DNA from 2 places in the Breznakia sp. PFB1-19 genome. Region 2 is predicted to be linked to the other one. Evidence: a T-box and tRNA genes for the amino acid it is inferred to sense, from the RefSeq annotation. Region 2 holds a T-box; the other holds one or more tRNA genes.

The links. The T-box of region 2 lies ahead of ileS (isoleucine--tRNA ligase). A T-box ahead of a tRNA ligase gene usually reads a tRNA of that ligase, here a tRNA-Ile.
Region 1: it has a tRNA-Ile gene. The T-box ahead of ileS (isoleucine--tRNA ligase) is inferred to sense a tRNA for this amino acid. The anticodon was not compared.

The regions. Positions count from the first base shown of each region.
Region 1 is NZ_JARXXJ010000022.1:26,451-33,686, reverse strand. It holds gene proB (glutamate 5-kinase) at 1-723, shown strand, start outside; gene M2098_RS09565 (glutamate-5-semialdehyde dehydrogenase) at 716-1,960, shown strand; gene M2098_RS09560 (hypothetical protein) at 2,011-3,195, opposite strand; gene M2098_RS09555 (diacylglycerol kinase family protein) at 3,324-4,232, opposite strand; tRNA gene M2098_RS09550 (tRNA-Arg) at 4,379-4,455, shown strand; tRNA gene M2098_RS09545 (tRNA-Pro) at 4,464-4,540, shown strand; tRNA gene M2098_RS09540 (tRNA-Met) at 4,549-4,625, shown strand; tRNA gene M2098_RS09535 (tRNA-Ile) at 4,649-4,725, shown strand; tRNA gene M2098_RS09530 (tRNA-Ser) at 4,748-4,838, shown strand; tRNA gene M2098_RS09525 (tRNA-Met) at 4,873-4,949, shown strand; tRNA gene M2098_RS09520 (tRNA-Phe) at 4,953-5,028, shown strand; gene M2098_RS09515 (FctA domain-containing protein) at 5,331-7,236, opposite strand, start outside.
Region 2 is NZ_JARXXJ010000010.1:16,684-23,919, reverse strand. It holds gene M2098_RS06260 (Ltp family lipoprotein) at 58-867, shown strand; gene M2098_RS06255 (cell division protein SepF) at 975-1,382, shown strand; gene M2098_RS06250 (YlmH/Sll1252 family protein) at 1,441-2,130, shown strand; gene M2098_RS06245 (DivIVA domain-containing protein) at 2,148-2,609, shown strand; T-box leader at 2,593-2,802, shown strand; gene ileS (isoleucine--tRNA ligase) at 2,846-5,575, shown strand; gene M2098_RS06235 (hypothetical protein) at 5,595-5,843, opposite strand; gene M2098_RS06230 (GNAT family N-acetyltransferase) at 5,995-6,513, shown strand; gene gltB (glutamate synthase large subunit) at 6,639-7,236, shown strand, end outside.

The sequences.
Region 1 (7,236 bases), on a different contig from region 2:
CTAAACCTAAAGAAGGTTGAAGAACTTACAAAGGTCATCAGTGATCTAAGTAACATGGGAATGCAAACCATTCTTGTCTCTAGTGGAGCAGTTGCTGCTGGAATGGGACGAATGAATATGAATGAAAAACCCGACTCTGTCCCCGAGAAACAAGCACTTGCATCTATTGGTCAATGTGAATTGATGTATATCTATGATAAATTCTTTTCACAATTTGGCAAAGTAGTTGCGCAAATGTTAATGACAAAGCGTGTGCTTGAAGTAGACATGCTTCGTCAAAATGCCATTCGCACATTAAATCAATTACTAAGTTATAACGTCGTTCCTATCATCAATGAAAATGATAGTGTTGCAACCGAAGAACTTGTATATGGGGATAATGATACGCTTGGTGCCATTACTGCAGAATTAATCCAAGCAGACTTACTTCTTGTATTAAGTGACATTGATGGCTTATATGATAAAAACCCAAATATGCACGCTGATGCAAAACTAATCCCAGTTGTAGATGAAATCACATGCGATATTGAGGCAATGGCTGAAGATACTTCAACGAAAGTTGGAACAGGTGGAATGATCACCAAACTTCAAGCTGCTAAAATTGCTACTGAAGCAAACTGCGATATGATTATTTGCAACAGCAAAGACTTGCGTGTAATTTATGATGCCGTCGAAGGAAAACAAGTCGGTACATTGTTCAAAAGGAGAAGTTCTTATGAATGAACTACAAACTAAAGGAAAACTATGTAAAGAAGCAAGTTGGGAGTTAATGAATCTTTCAACTGACACAAAAAATGAAATTCTTGCTGCAATTGCAACATCATTAATGAAACACGTTGATGATATTCTTGCCGCAAATGCCAAAGATGTTGAAAATGCAAAAGCAAATGGACGTCCTGAATCATTCATTGATCGTTTAACATTGGATGAAGCAAGACTGAGTGCAATTGTAAATGGTGTAAACCAAGTAATTTCACTAGAAGACCCAAGTAATAAAATTATCGAAACATGGCCACGTGAAGAACTATTCATCAGTAAGAAAAGTGTGCCAATTGGTGTCATCGGAATGATTTATGAAGCACGACCAAATGTAAGTGTAGATAGTGCATCACTTTGTTTAAAAAGTGGAAATGTTTGTTTCTTACGTGGAAGTAAAGATACTATCTATTCAAACATAGCACTTGTAAAAGCAATGAAAGAAGGAATCACAAACGCTGGATATAATGAGCACTTCATCGAATTACTTGAAGATACATCTAGAGAAAGTGCTACTGCATTTATGAAACTTAATGAATATTTAGATTTACTGATTCCTCGTGGAGGAGCAAATCTTATTCAAAGTACCATCGCAAATGCGACAGTCCCTATCATCGAAACAGGAACAGGAAACTGTCACGTGTATGTAGACAAAGAATTTGATGCAACAAAAGCACTAGCTATTATTGAAAATGCAAAAACACAACGTGTGAGTGTATGTAATGCTTGTGAGAGTGTTTTACTACATAAAGATATTGTAAATCCATTTGCACACAATCTAATCAAGATGTTGAAACGACACCATGTAATTATTCATGGAGATGAAATCATTCAAGGCTTTGATGATAGTGTTCTAGCTGCAAATGAAGAAGACTATGGAAAAGAATATCTTGATTATGAAATCAGTATTAAAGTTGTGGATGATGTCAATGAAGCAATCCGACACATCAACCACTATAGTACACACCATTCAGATGTGATTGTTACGGAAAACAGTGACAACATGGAAGCTTTCTTAAATCAAGTTGATAGTGCAGTTGTTTATGCTAATGCATCAAGTCGCTTCTCTGATGGAGAAGAATTTGGTTTTGGTGCTGAGATTGGTATTTCAACACAAAAGATTCACGCTCGTGGTCCTATGGGCTTAGAAGCACTAACAAGCTACAAATATATCGTTAAAGGTAACGGCACCATTCGTAAATAGAAAAAAAGCGAAATTGATCAACAACATGATCGATTTCGCTTTTATATGTTTTAGTAACTTTCGTATGTTTCTGAGTATCCGTCGTAATAAACGTATACCTCATCATCACCATCAACTACTGTATAGTATGCACCATAGATTGTCCAAGTACTTGTATCTTGCCCAGCAAGTTCATCGCTATCTGATTCAACTTTAATTTCTACTTCTTCACCAGCACCAATTGATCCTTCGTAAGAAATATCTGCATAATCAGCGTCGTATTCGTATTCAATTTCAATATCACCTACAGCGTATTTTGAGTCGTTTTTCACTTTCGCTGCAATGAATGTTTTTCCATTTTCTTCAATAACTTTTAAATCAGAAACAGCAAGTTCATCAATTTTCACGATTGCATCTTCACTAGCTGTACCACTCATTGAAAACTCATCTACAGGAACTTCAAAATCTTTCACATCATTGATTTTTGTAATTTTGATATCAAAGTATGCTTCGTTGATTTCGATTGCATCATCTGCTTCATCTTCATCAATCATGCTTCCCATTTGTTCTTTCATCGCATCTAACATTGGTTTTCCTAAGTCCATGTAAATACGTGCAAGCTCCCCACCATCTTGGTAGTACTCAACTTCTACAGGAACTTTAAAACCTTCACCTAACATTCCGCTAGCTGCATTGTCGCTTCCCATTGAACTTGAAAGTTCGCTGAACATTTCTTCATCAATTTCACCTTTTAATTTGTAGGTTTTTTTACCATCAACTTCACCAGTTCCATCTTTTTCTAACTTTAATTTACTTAAATCTGTAGCATCTGGACCAAGTGTGTCAGCTCCATTTATTTCTGTTTCTTCAACTGTCCAATCGTCACTATCTTCTTCTTTAGAAGCTGTGTACATTGAACCATCTTCTTCAAACATGTACATTTCCATAGATGTTTTTTCATTCATCCCTAATGCTTTAATTGTTACATCTGTAGTTCCATGTGCTTTGTTGTCTTTTTCGAAATAGTCCATATCCATGTCCATTCCCATTTTGACTGCCATTTTTGAACCATCAACATTAATTGCGACATCAATATTCATTTCCATATCTAAATGTCCTGATTCAATGTCTTTTGCTTTCTTGGCACCTGTTTCCATAATCTCTTCTGCGCTTGGTCCTGACGAACCTGAACATCCTGTCATGATCACAGAGAACATGACTAACATGCTCACAAATAATAATTTTACTTTTCTCATTGTTTCCCTCTTTCTTAAACACTAATACGTATCTATAATACGATTCTATTATTAGACACTCTATACATATTTTACACATAGATAGCTAAAATATCAAATCATCTTTACACAAAAAAGCTGCATGTTTCTTATGCAGCAGTTTCATTCTTTTTTGGTAAGTATAACGTAATTTGCTTTTCCAAGATTTCAATTATAGGATCTTTGACTTTAATTGTCTCACCATCCATATTCAATACAACTTCTTTCTTCCCCAGAATTTGCAATTTCTTGCATCGAAATTCTTTCACAAAATCAAAACTTCGATGTTCACCTGCTTTATATTTTTTAATTAATGTCATTACACGTAGGCGACTTAATGCATCAATAGTAATCACATCAATAAAACCATCATTAATTTTAGCATCAGGTGTTGGGTGAAATCCTCCACCATAGTAACTTCCATTTGCCGCAACAATAAAAATATAGTTCTTACAGTCAATATATGTATCATCAATTTTTAATGCTTGATGAAACTTCATCGATGCTAAGAAACTATTAAATACACTTAAGATATATGCAAATCCACCATTCACAAAAGGTAAGCGTTTAAAACGCGCAACCTTTTGCACAACGCGTGCATCAAATCCAACCGATGCAATATTCAAGCACACCCGGTTATTGGAATAGATTAGATCACATGGCAAATCTTGACCATCTTTATATCCCTCTAAATTTAAGAAATCATCTTTTGAGATCTTCTTGAAGAATTTGATAAAGTCATTTCCAGTACCAATTGGTATTAGGGCTAACTTTGCATTCTTATATTTATACATCCCATTTACTACTTCATTTATCGTCCCATCTCCACCACAAGCAAAGATGATCATTTCTTCTTTTGTTGATGCATGCATCATTGCAATTTCTGTAGCATGTCCTGGATATTTTGTATATTCAACAATGAAGTCTGTATCCTTAAAGACACTACGAATTTCATTATCCAATTTGACTTTACTCTTTTCTTTTCCGGCTTCTGGGTTTATGATAAAGATATATTTCATGGGTATATTCTCCTTAATTGTAGTGTAATCTAACCATTGAAAAAAGGCAAATAAAAAAACCCGCAGAAAATTATCGAAAAGTACTTGAAATGCAATATGATATTTGGTATTATTAGTAAGCATTGCGAAAGCAAGCGATAAAAAATGCGCCCGTAGCTCAACTGGATAGAGCGTCTGACTACGGATCAGAAGGTTGTGGATTCGATTTCTGCCGGGCGCGCCATTCGATATCGGGAAGTAGCACAGCTTGGTAGTGCACCTGGTTTGGGACCAGGGGGTCGCAGGTTCGAATCCTGTCTTCCCGACCATTATAAATGGCTGGGTAGCTTAGTTGGCTAGAGCATCCGGTTCATACCCGGAAGGTCGTGAGTTCGAGTCTCACTTCAGCCACCATTTATTATTTGTAGTTATATGCTGGACCCTTAGCTCAGTTGGTTAGAGCATCCGGCTCATAACCGGTGGGTCACAGGTTCGAGTCCTGTAGGGTCCACCAATATATAAAACTTAAGACATCTGGAGGAATACCCAAGTGGCTGAAGGGTCCGGTCTTGAAAACCGGTAGGTCGGGAAACTGGCGCCTGGGTTCGAATCCCAGTTCCTCCGCCATTATTATTTAAGTTTTATGATTTATTTTATTCATCGCGGGGTAGAGCAGTTCGGTAGCTCGTCGGGCTCATAACCCGGAGGTCGCAGGTTCAAATCCTGTCCCCGCAACCAAATGGTCCCGTAGCTCAGTCGGTAGAGCAAAGGACTGAAAATCCTTGTGTCGTTGGTTCGATTCCGACCGGGACCACCATTTGGAAAGAAAGTGTCTGATCAATATTGATTGGACACTATTTTTTTATTCTTCAACAATCACTCGTTTTATCACGTTTTATCACGTTTTATCACGTTTTATCATGTTTTGGCAGTCAAATGGCAGTCAAAATTACTTTTGATCAAAGCAATGTCTAATCTTATTGCATGTAAACAGCACATGAACGCATTATCGCTCATGGGCTGTTTTACATTAATCTTGTCATTTTACGCTGTACTATGTAAATACATTATGACACCACCAAAAGGCGCGAGTATTTTCACGCCTTTTTCAGTGTTTTTCTATTTTCTCTTTTTTGCTCTTGCGAATTTAAATGATGTTCCAGAAATTACTACACCACTTAGTAATAACATAAATAGATAGTATGGTGTATTGTTTGGATCACCTGTGTTTGGTGAAGTACTCGGACGGAATACCACTGGTTTATCAGGTGTCTTTTCATTCTCAAACATTAAGGATACGGCAGTTGTTTGATTTGCTTTGATTTCAAAGTTTATCTTTTCTTTATTTAATTGGTATCCTTTAGGAGCTTTCGTTTCTTGGAAATAATAGTTTCCTTCATCTAAATTAGCAGCCGAGATAACTCCGTTTGCATCACTCATAAGTTTTTCAGTTACAAGCGTTCCATCTGCTTTATATAAACTGAATTCAGCTCCTTCTAAAGCATTCTTAGAAGCAGAATCGATTTTATGTAGGACAACATCGCCTTTCGTGATAATTGCTTTGTATGCGTTAACAAAGCTAACTGATGGTGCATGTGTTAAATCTGTTCCAGTTTTTCTTTGAACAGCTAATGTTCCATCACCGTTATCAACAATTTCGTAAGTAGCAGTGTATGTAGTTGTATCGTATGTAATTCCATCAATACTTCCTGCTTTCTCAACAATCTTGTATGTATACGTTTTACCTTTATCTGCAAGTGTGTAATTCATTGTTTTAAATGTGAATGTTTCGCTTGATCCATTTGTTGGGTTGATAGTTTGTGTATCCACTAAAGTTTCTACACCACCTTCAACTTTGTATAGATCAAATGAGAATACATCTGTTGCAGTAAAGTTTCTTCCTGTTAGTGTTTTTGTTCCTGCAAAGGCAACACTTCCATTAGCAGCATATGTATTTGTAAATGTCACATCACTAGTTGCTGTTAAATCTGTTCCCGATTTTCTAGTTAAAAGCAATGTTCCATCACCATTGTCTGTGACTTCATATGTCGCTGTATACTCTGTTGTATCGTATGTAATTCCGGCAATATTTTCTACTTTTTCCTTTATTTTATACGTACGTAATTGATCTTTATCAGATAGTGTGTAATTCAACGTTTTAAATGTGAACGTTTCATTTGATCCACTTGTTGGTGTAATTGTTTTCGTATCAATTAATACATCCAATCCTCCAACTTTTGCATACAATTCAAATGTGAATGTATCTCCTGCTTTAAAGTCTCTTCCAGATAATGCTTTTGTTCCGCTGAATGCAATTGAAGCACTTGCTGCATATGTATTTTCAAATGCTACAGCTGTTGATGAAGTTAAATCCGTTCCAGATTTTCTAGTAGCTACTACTGTACCGTCTCCACCATCTTCAATTTCATAACTTGCTGTATATGCAGTTGTATCATATGTAATTCCAGCAATACTTTCTGCTTTCTCGACAATTTTGTATGTGTATGTATTACCCTTATCCGCTAAAGAGTAACTCAATGAGTTAAATGTAAATGCTTCATTCGAACCACTTGTAGGAGCAATCACTTTTGTTTCTAATAACGTATCACCTGAACCATCAACTTTGTATAGTTCAAATGAGAATGTATCACCAGCAGTGAAGTTTCTTCCTGTTAGTGTTTTTGATCCCGCAAATGTAATGCTTCCAACTGCTGCATATGTGTTTTCAAATTCGACAGCTGCTGCAGATGTTAAATCTGTTCCTGATGCTTTCGTAACACTTAATGTACCATCACCATTATCTGCAACTGTGTAATTTGCAGTGTATGCTGTTGTATCATATGTGATTCCTGCAATATTTCCTGCTTTTTCGACAATTTTATATGTATATGTTTGTCCTTTGTCAGCTAATGTGTAGTTTAACGTTTTGAATGTGAACGTTTTACTTGATCCACTTGTTGGAGTAATTGTTTGTGTATCAATTAATTGATCTCCTGAACCAGTAACTTTATATAGTTCAAATGTG
Region 2 (7,236 bases):
GAATGTTTTTTTGTTATGAAATATTATTGTGTTTATGTAAAGGGAGGAAATAAAACAATGAAAAATAATATAGTTAAAAATTTAGACATGCTAAAAAATAGGTTCTTAAAGTTAGAGATGTGGAAACGAATTGCACTATTTCTACTTTTGCTTGTTATAGTGAGTGGGATATCAAATGTTAATAAACATAATACATCGGATAATGACTATGAAGTAACAAGCAAGAATAAAAGTAAAATAAATGAATCTTCGAATCATAAGACTGCGAAAGAAGATGAAAAAGAGAAGAGTGATGTATCAACTGAAGATGTACAGAAAACTGTAGCTAAGGAGAACGAACTGTCTTCTGAAAAACAAAATGAGTCTGAAGATGATACTCCTTCAAATCAAGTGAATGATTCTGTTGGAAAAAGTGAAAATGAACAAAAAACATCATTATCAACAGGTCAAAAAAATGCCATTGATTCTGCAAAAAGCTATATTTCTTTTATGGCGTTTTCAAGAACGGGGCTTGTGAATCAACTAGTATTTGAAGGTTATACTACAGAGGATGCGACTTATGCTGTAGATAGTTTACGTGTCGACTGGAATGCACAAGCGGTAAAAGGTGCAAAGAATTACCTGAATACTTCACCGTTTTCATATTCTGGGCTAGTAAGACAACTAGAATTTGAAGGCTATTCAAATGCAGAGGCAACACACGGTGTAAGTAATTGTGGTGCAAACTGGAACGAACAAGCTGCAAAAGCTGCAAAATCGTATATGGATTTAATGTCATTTTCAAGAGATGGTTTGATTGAACAGTTGGTTTTTGAAGGATATAGTCAAGCTGAGGCGGAATATGGCGTTGCAAGTGTAGGATATTAATTACGTATATACAACATTTACAGGAATGCGTAGTTCTCATGATGTTTCTAATTGTTAAGGCATATTCATTGTGATATAATTATATTTAGTATAGGAGGTATCTTTCTATGGGTATTGGTAAAAAAATAAAGGAATTCATTTCACCGATGGATGAAGAGGAAGTAATTGAATACGAGGAAAACGAAGTAGAATCAATTTCAGAATATGAATCACCAAAATCAAAAGCTGTATCAAAGTTAAGTAATGATACAAAAATGGTTTTATTCGAACCAAGAGCTTATGATGAAGTTCATGAAGTTGCGAAACGTTTAAAAGAAAATCGTGCAGTTGTTGTTAACTTACACAAATTAACAAGAGACTATGCACAACGTACCATTGACTTCTTATCAGGGGTAATTTATGCACTTGATGGATCTATTGAAAAAATCGGAACAAATGTAATCCTTTGTACGCCAAGAACAATGGGAGTTCACGGGAAAATTTCACCTGAGAGCGCTTCAGAAGTTAGTGAATAAGCAAAAACAAATACACTTTAAAGGGAATGAGGATTTTCTGGCTAGGATAGATGATTATTTGGATCAACTTTCTATTTACCACAAAGTTTTCACTCCTTTTTTAAGCCCTGCTGAACAAGAAATCCTTCAACGCTATGTTGGTAAAAAAGTATATACGACTTTTGATGGAGGATATCCAGATGCAGAATATAAACGTTGTTTATTAAGTTATGAGGATAAACAAATACCATTACCTATTGTGTGCTTACATGCAATATATGATACAAAATACTATAATCTAAGTCATCGTGATGCACTTGGTGCAATGATGAATCTAGGCATTGAACGCCAAACATTTGGTGATTTAATTGTTGAACATGGGGATATCTATATCTTTGTTAGTAAGGATATAGCAGGATATATCAAACGTGAACTTGAAAAAATCGGACGCTGTCCAATTCAATTGGAAGAAAGTGAAGCACCAATTCAAAAAGAAATCCATTTAGAATATAAAACACATATGGTTTCTTCTTTGCGTTTGGATGCACTTGTTGCAAGTATTACGCATCTAGCTAGACAAAAAGCACAAGCTTTAGTACATGATGGAAGAGTAAAAGTCGATCATCTAGTGGTTGAAGATTTGGCTCACATATGTGATAATAAATCCATACTCATTTCGATTCGAGGGTATGGTCGCTTTATGGTAAATGATACCGGGCGAAAAACAAAAAACAATCGTTTTGTTTTAGAAATCGGCAAGTATGAATGATGGAAAGGGGGCTCACTATGGAATTTGATCGCGTAAAAAATGGATATAATCGATATCAAGTCGATAGTGAACTAGCTGCTAAAAATCAAGAAATTGATGAACTTCAAAGAAAGTTACTTGCTTATAAAAAACAAAATGAGGAAAATGATCGAAAAATTGAAGAAATTGGTAGAAAATATACGAAGTTGTTACAAGACTTAGATATAAAAGAAAGAGCAATACGTGAAATGACACGAAATGCATTAGATGAAGCAAATGGAATTTTAACTACAGCAAATCGTAATGCAGATATGATTGTCAAAGAAGCGTTGCAAAATGCAAAAACGATATTGCTAAATATCTCAAAATTAGGAATTGAAGCACACGAAATCAAGATTAATTTGAATGAACAGCTGCAAATTTTATCAGAAACGATAGATGGGTTTGACATTCCACCCATTCCTAATGTAGAATTGATTGAAAAGAAATACAAAGAATAAGACATGCTATATATTTGGATTGCTTAGAGAGTTGTCGGTTGGTGAAAGACAAACATGAAATATATATAGATATCACTTAGGAGTAGCTTATCTGAAATGAGTAGGATAAGACGTATAAACTACGTTACAGTTAATGAAGCGCATGTATGAATATACATGAAGTAAGGTGGTACCGCGTAATCACGTCCTTATATGATTTGTAAGGACGTTTTTTTAATTTAGAAGGAGAGCAAGAGATGGAATACAAAGATACCTTATTAATGCCCAAAACCGATTTTGAAATGCGAGGAAACTTAGTAAAAAAAGAACCTGGTATTCAACAACGTTGGGAAGATGAAAAACTTTATGAACAAATGCTAGCAAAACGTGAAGGCAGTGAACTGTTCGTATTACACGATGGTCCTCCATATGCAAATGGTGACATTCACTTGGGACACGCATTAAACAAAACATTGAAAGATGTGATTGTACGTGCGCGTTTTATGCAAGGATATAAGACACCGTTTATTCCAGGATGGGATACACATGGTTTGCCAATTGAAACAGCAATTCAAAAACAAGGGTATAACCGTAAAGAAATGAAAGTGGAAGACTTTAGAAAAATCTGTCACGATTATGCACTTGAACAAGTAAAAATCCAAAAGAAAGGATTTAAATCATTAGGTTGTATTGGGGATTATGATCACCCATATATCACCTTACAAAAAGAATTTGAAAAAGATCAAATTAATATCTTTGGTAAGATGGCTACGGATGGTTTAATCTATCAAGGAAAGAAACCAGTATACTGGTCACCAAGTAGTGAAACTGCACTAGCAGAAGCAGAAATTGAATATAAAGATATTAAAAGTCCAGCAATTTATGTAAAGTTTAACGTACTTGATGGAAAAGGTATCTTAGATGAAAAAGTAGATGCGTTTGTAATTTGGACAACGACACCTTGGACACTTCCTGCGAACTTAGCGATTTGTTTGAATCCATTTTTAGAATATGCACTTGTCGAAAGTGAAAAAGGAAATCTTGTTGTTCTTGCTAGTAATGTAGATACCCTTTGGGAAGAATTAGGACTAGAAGAAAAGAAAATCCTAAAAACATTCCGTGGGGAACACTTAGAAGGAATTACAGCACAACACCCATTCTATGATCGTGAATCATTAGTAATTTGCGGACAACACGTAACAGAAGATGCAGGTACAGGATGTGTACATACAGCTCCAGGACATGGGGAAGATGACTTTATCGTAGGGATGAAGTATGGACTTCCACCATACTGTCCAGTAGATGAACAAGGACATATGATGGCCGAAGCAGGTTCTTGGTTAGAAGGACTATATGTTGATGATGCAAATAAAGTCGTAACGCAAAAACTTGATGAAGTTGGTGCATTATTAAAACTTGAATTCATCACACACAGTTATCCACATGACTGGCGTACAAAGAAACCAATTATCTTTAGAGCAACAAAACAATGGTTTGCCTCAATTGATAAGATTCGTGATCAATTACTTGAAGAAGTTGCAAATGTATTCTGGACACCTACTTGGGGAGAACAACGTTTACACAACATGATTCGTGATCGTGGAGACTGGTGTATCTCTCGTCAACGTGCATGGGGAGTACCAATTCCAATTATCTATGCGGAAGATGGAACACCAATTATGGAACATGATTTATTCGAACATTTTGCTGCATTAATCGGTGAGTTTGGAACAAACGTATGGTTTGAAAGAGATGCCAAAGATTTATTGCCTGAAGGATATACACACCCAGGTAGTCCAAATGGAGAGTTCACAAAAGAAGTGGATACAATGGATGTTTGGTTTGATTCAGGTTCAAGTCACACAGAAGCGATGATTGGACGTGGACTTCCTTATCCAGCGGATTTATATTTTGAAGGATCTGACCAATACCGTGGATGGTTTAATTCATCACTAATTATTGGTACAGCTGTATATGGTCACGCACCTTACAAACAAATTCTTTCACACGGGTTTGTTATGGATGAAAAAGGTGTGAAGATGTCCAAATCGCAATGGAATGCAGTTGCTCCAACAAAAATCACACAACAATATGGTGCAGATATCTTACGTCTATGGGCAACAACTGTGGATTACCAACAAGATGTAAGTATGGGAGATGCAATCTTAAAACAAGTATCTGAACAATATCGTAAAGTTCGTAATACGTTTAGATTTATCTTAGGAAACATTAATCCAGCTGACTTTAATCAAGCAGATATGGTACCTGAAGATAAATTGACACTTGTAGACAAACACATGTTAGTTCTATTAAATGAACTAAACCATGAAGTAAAAGAGTTATATGTAAAATTTGATTTCTCAACAATTACATCAAAACTTACAACGTTCATGACAAACATGTTAAGTGCATATTACTTAGATTTCACAAAAGATATTCTATATATCGAGAAAAAAGATGATACACGTCGTCGCCAAGTACAAACGGTATTATATAAAGCGTGTGATACATTATTAAAATTATGGTCACCAATCTTAGTGCATACAGCAGAAGAGATCTCTGATCACTTTGCAGCATATGAAGGTACAGTACACTTGACTGCATTCAACAAAAGCGAACGTATCGCTGATGATGAAGTGATTAAAGAGAAAATGAACCGCTTATTTGCGATTCGTAAAGATGTGTTCAAAGCAATTGAACAAACAAGAAATGACAAAGTCATTGGAAAACCGCTAGAAGCACATGTGATTTTACATGCAAAAGATACAGATAAAGCATTACTTGAAGAAGTATTAGGTGATAAAATTCACCAATGGTTAACTGTATCAAAAGTTTCATTTACTGATGATGAATTTGAAGCATTCGAAGTAATTGAAGTAAAAGTAGAAAAATGCGAAGGTAGTGTATGTCCAAGATGTTGGAACATTACAGATTCACATGCTGAAGATGGTTTATGTGAACGTTGCGCAAGCGTATTAGAAAAATAAAAAATAAGCACTTGTCAGTTTAATTTGACGAGTGCTTATTTTCCTTTTTATACTTGCGTGCAAAGTAACCAGCGATTGCAATGACGCTAACCATGATTAGCACCATACACAGTGAAATCAAATTGAAGTTATTTGCAATATTTGCAATATGCAAGCTCGATTGATGTTCGATTTCGCTTGCGTACATAACTAATTCTGTTTGCACAATACTGATAGTAGCTAAAGTGACTGCAAATGCCAATAATATAAGTCTGACTTTTCCTTTCATGTGAACCCCCCTCGTAATTTCTCACCCATATCATAACAAATCCAACACGGTTGTCCATTCAAACGATTATGAAATATAAAATATATAGAACAACATGAGTTTGTTGCTTGTTGTTTTGAATAGATTTGATACAATAGCTTATGAGGTACTTATGGAGTTATTAAAAATGAAATCATTGGATGAAGCATATCCGTTATTACAAGAAGCATTTCCAATAAGTGAGCTACGTCCATACGTATACATTGAAGAAAAGATGAAAACATCATTTGTTGAATTACTTGGTGCATACGAGGACCAACAACTAGTAGGTGTATTTTTACTTTGGCAATTACAAGATTGTATCTTTGTGGAAAATTTTGCAGTGGCTAAACACACAAGAGGAATGGGCATTGGTTCGAAAATGCTAGATGCCTTAAAAGAGAAATATCTACATACAACTCTGATTCTGGAAGTAGAAGAACCTTTTGATCATACAAGTGCTCGACGTGTTGCATTTTATAAGCGAAATCAATTTCAAATCCATGAATCAACATATTTACAACCGCAAATAAATACTGAGAAAAATATACATCCATTGTGCTTCATGAGTTATCCAAAACCACTTGATGATGACTTGTACCAAAAAATTCAACAAGAGGTGTTTACCAAGGTCTATGAAGTGAAAATGTAAATTGTTTCATAGCAATGTAAAAATTTTCTTGACAATCACAAAGGGTTTGGTAAAATAAAATACAAACAAAGACGTTTTATGCACTTTTTTGCATAGAACGTCTTTTTTAATTGGGGGAATGAAACATGAAACATGTCGGATTATATGATGAAAGTTTTGAACATGATAACTGTGGTATTGGAGCAGTTGTCAACATTCGCGGTGATAGAACGTATCGTACCGTTGATGATGCATTGACCATTGTTGAACGCTTAGAACATCGTGCTGGAATGGATGCAGATAGAAAAACTGGAGATGGGGTAGGAATTCTTACTCAAATCCCGCATTCATATTTTAAGCGAGTGTGTTCTTTTGATTTACCAAAAAGTGATTACGGAGTGGGAATGTTTTTCTTTCCACAAGATGCACTTGCATACAAAAAAGCGAAACAACTTTTTACGATTGTTGCTAATAAAGAAGGGTTAGAAATCTTAGGTTTTCGTGATGTAAAAGTCGATGAAAGTGTGTTAGGACATAAAGCGTTAGAAGTTATGCCAACCATCGTACAGTGTTTTATCAAACGTCCAGAAAATTTGAATCCTGGAATCGACTTTGATCGCAAGTTGTATATCGTTCGTAAAATTTTTGAAAAAAGCAGTCCTGAAACATATGTATGTTCTTTGAGTAGTCGCACTATTGTGTACAAAGGTATGTTTTTGGTAGGACAACTTAGAACCTTTTATA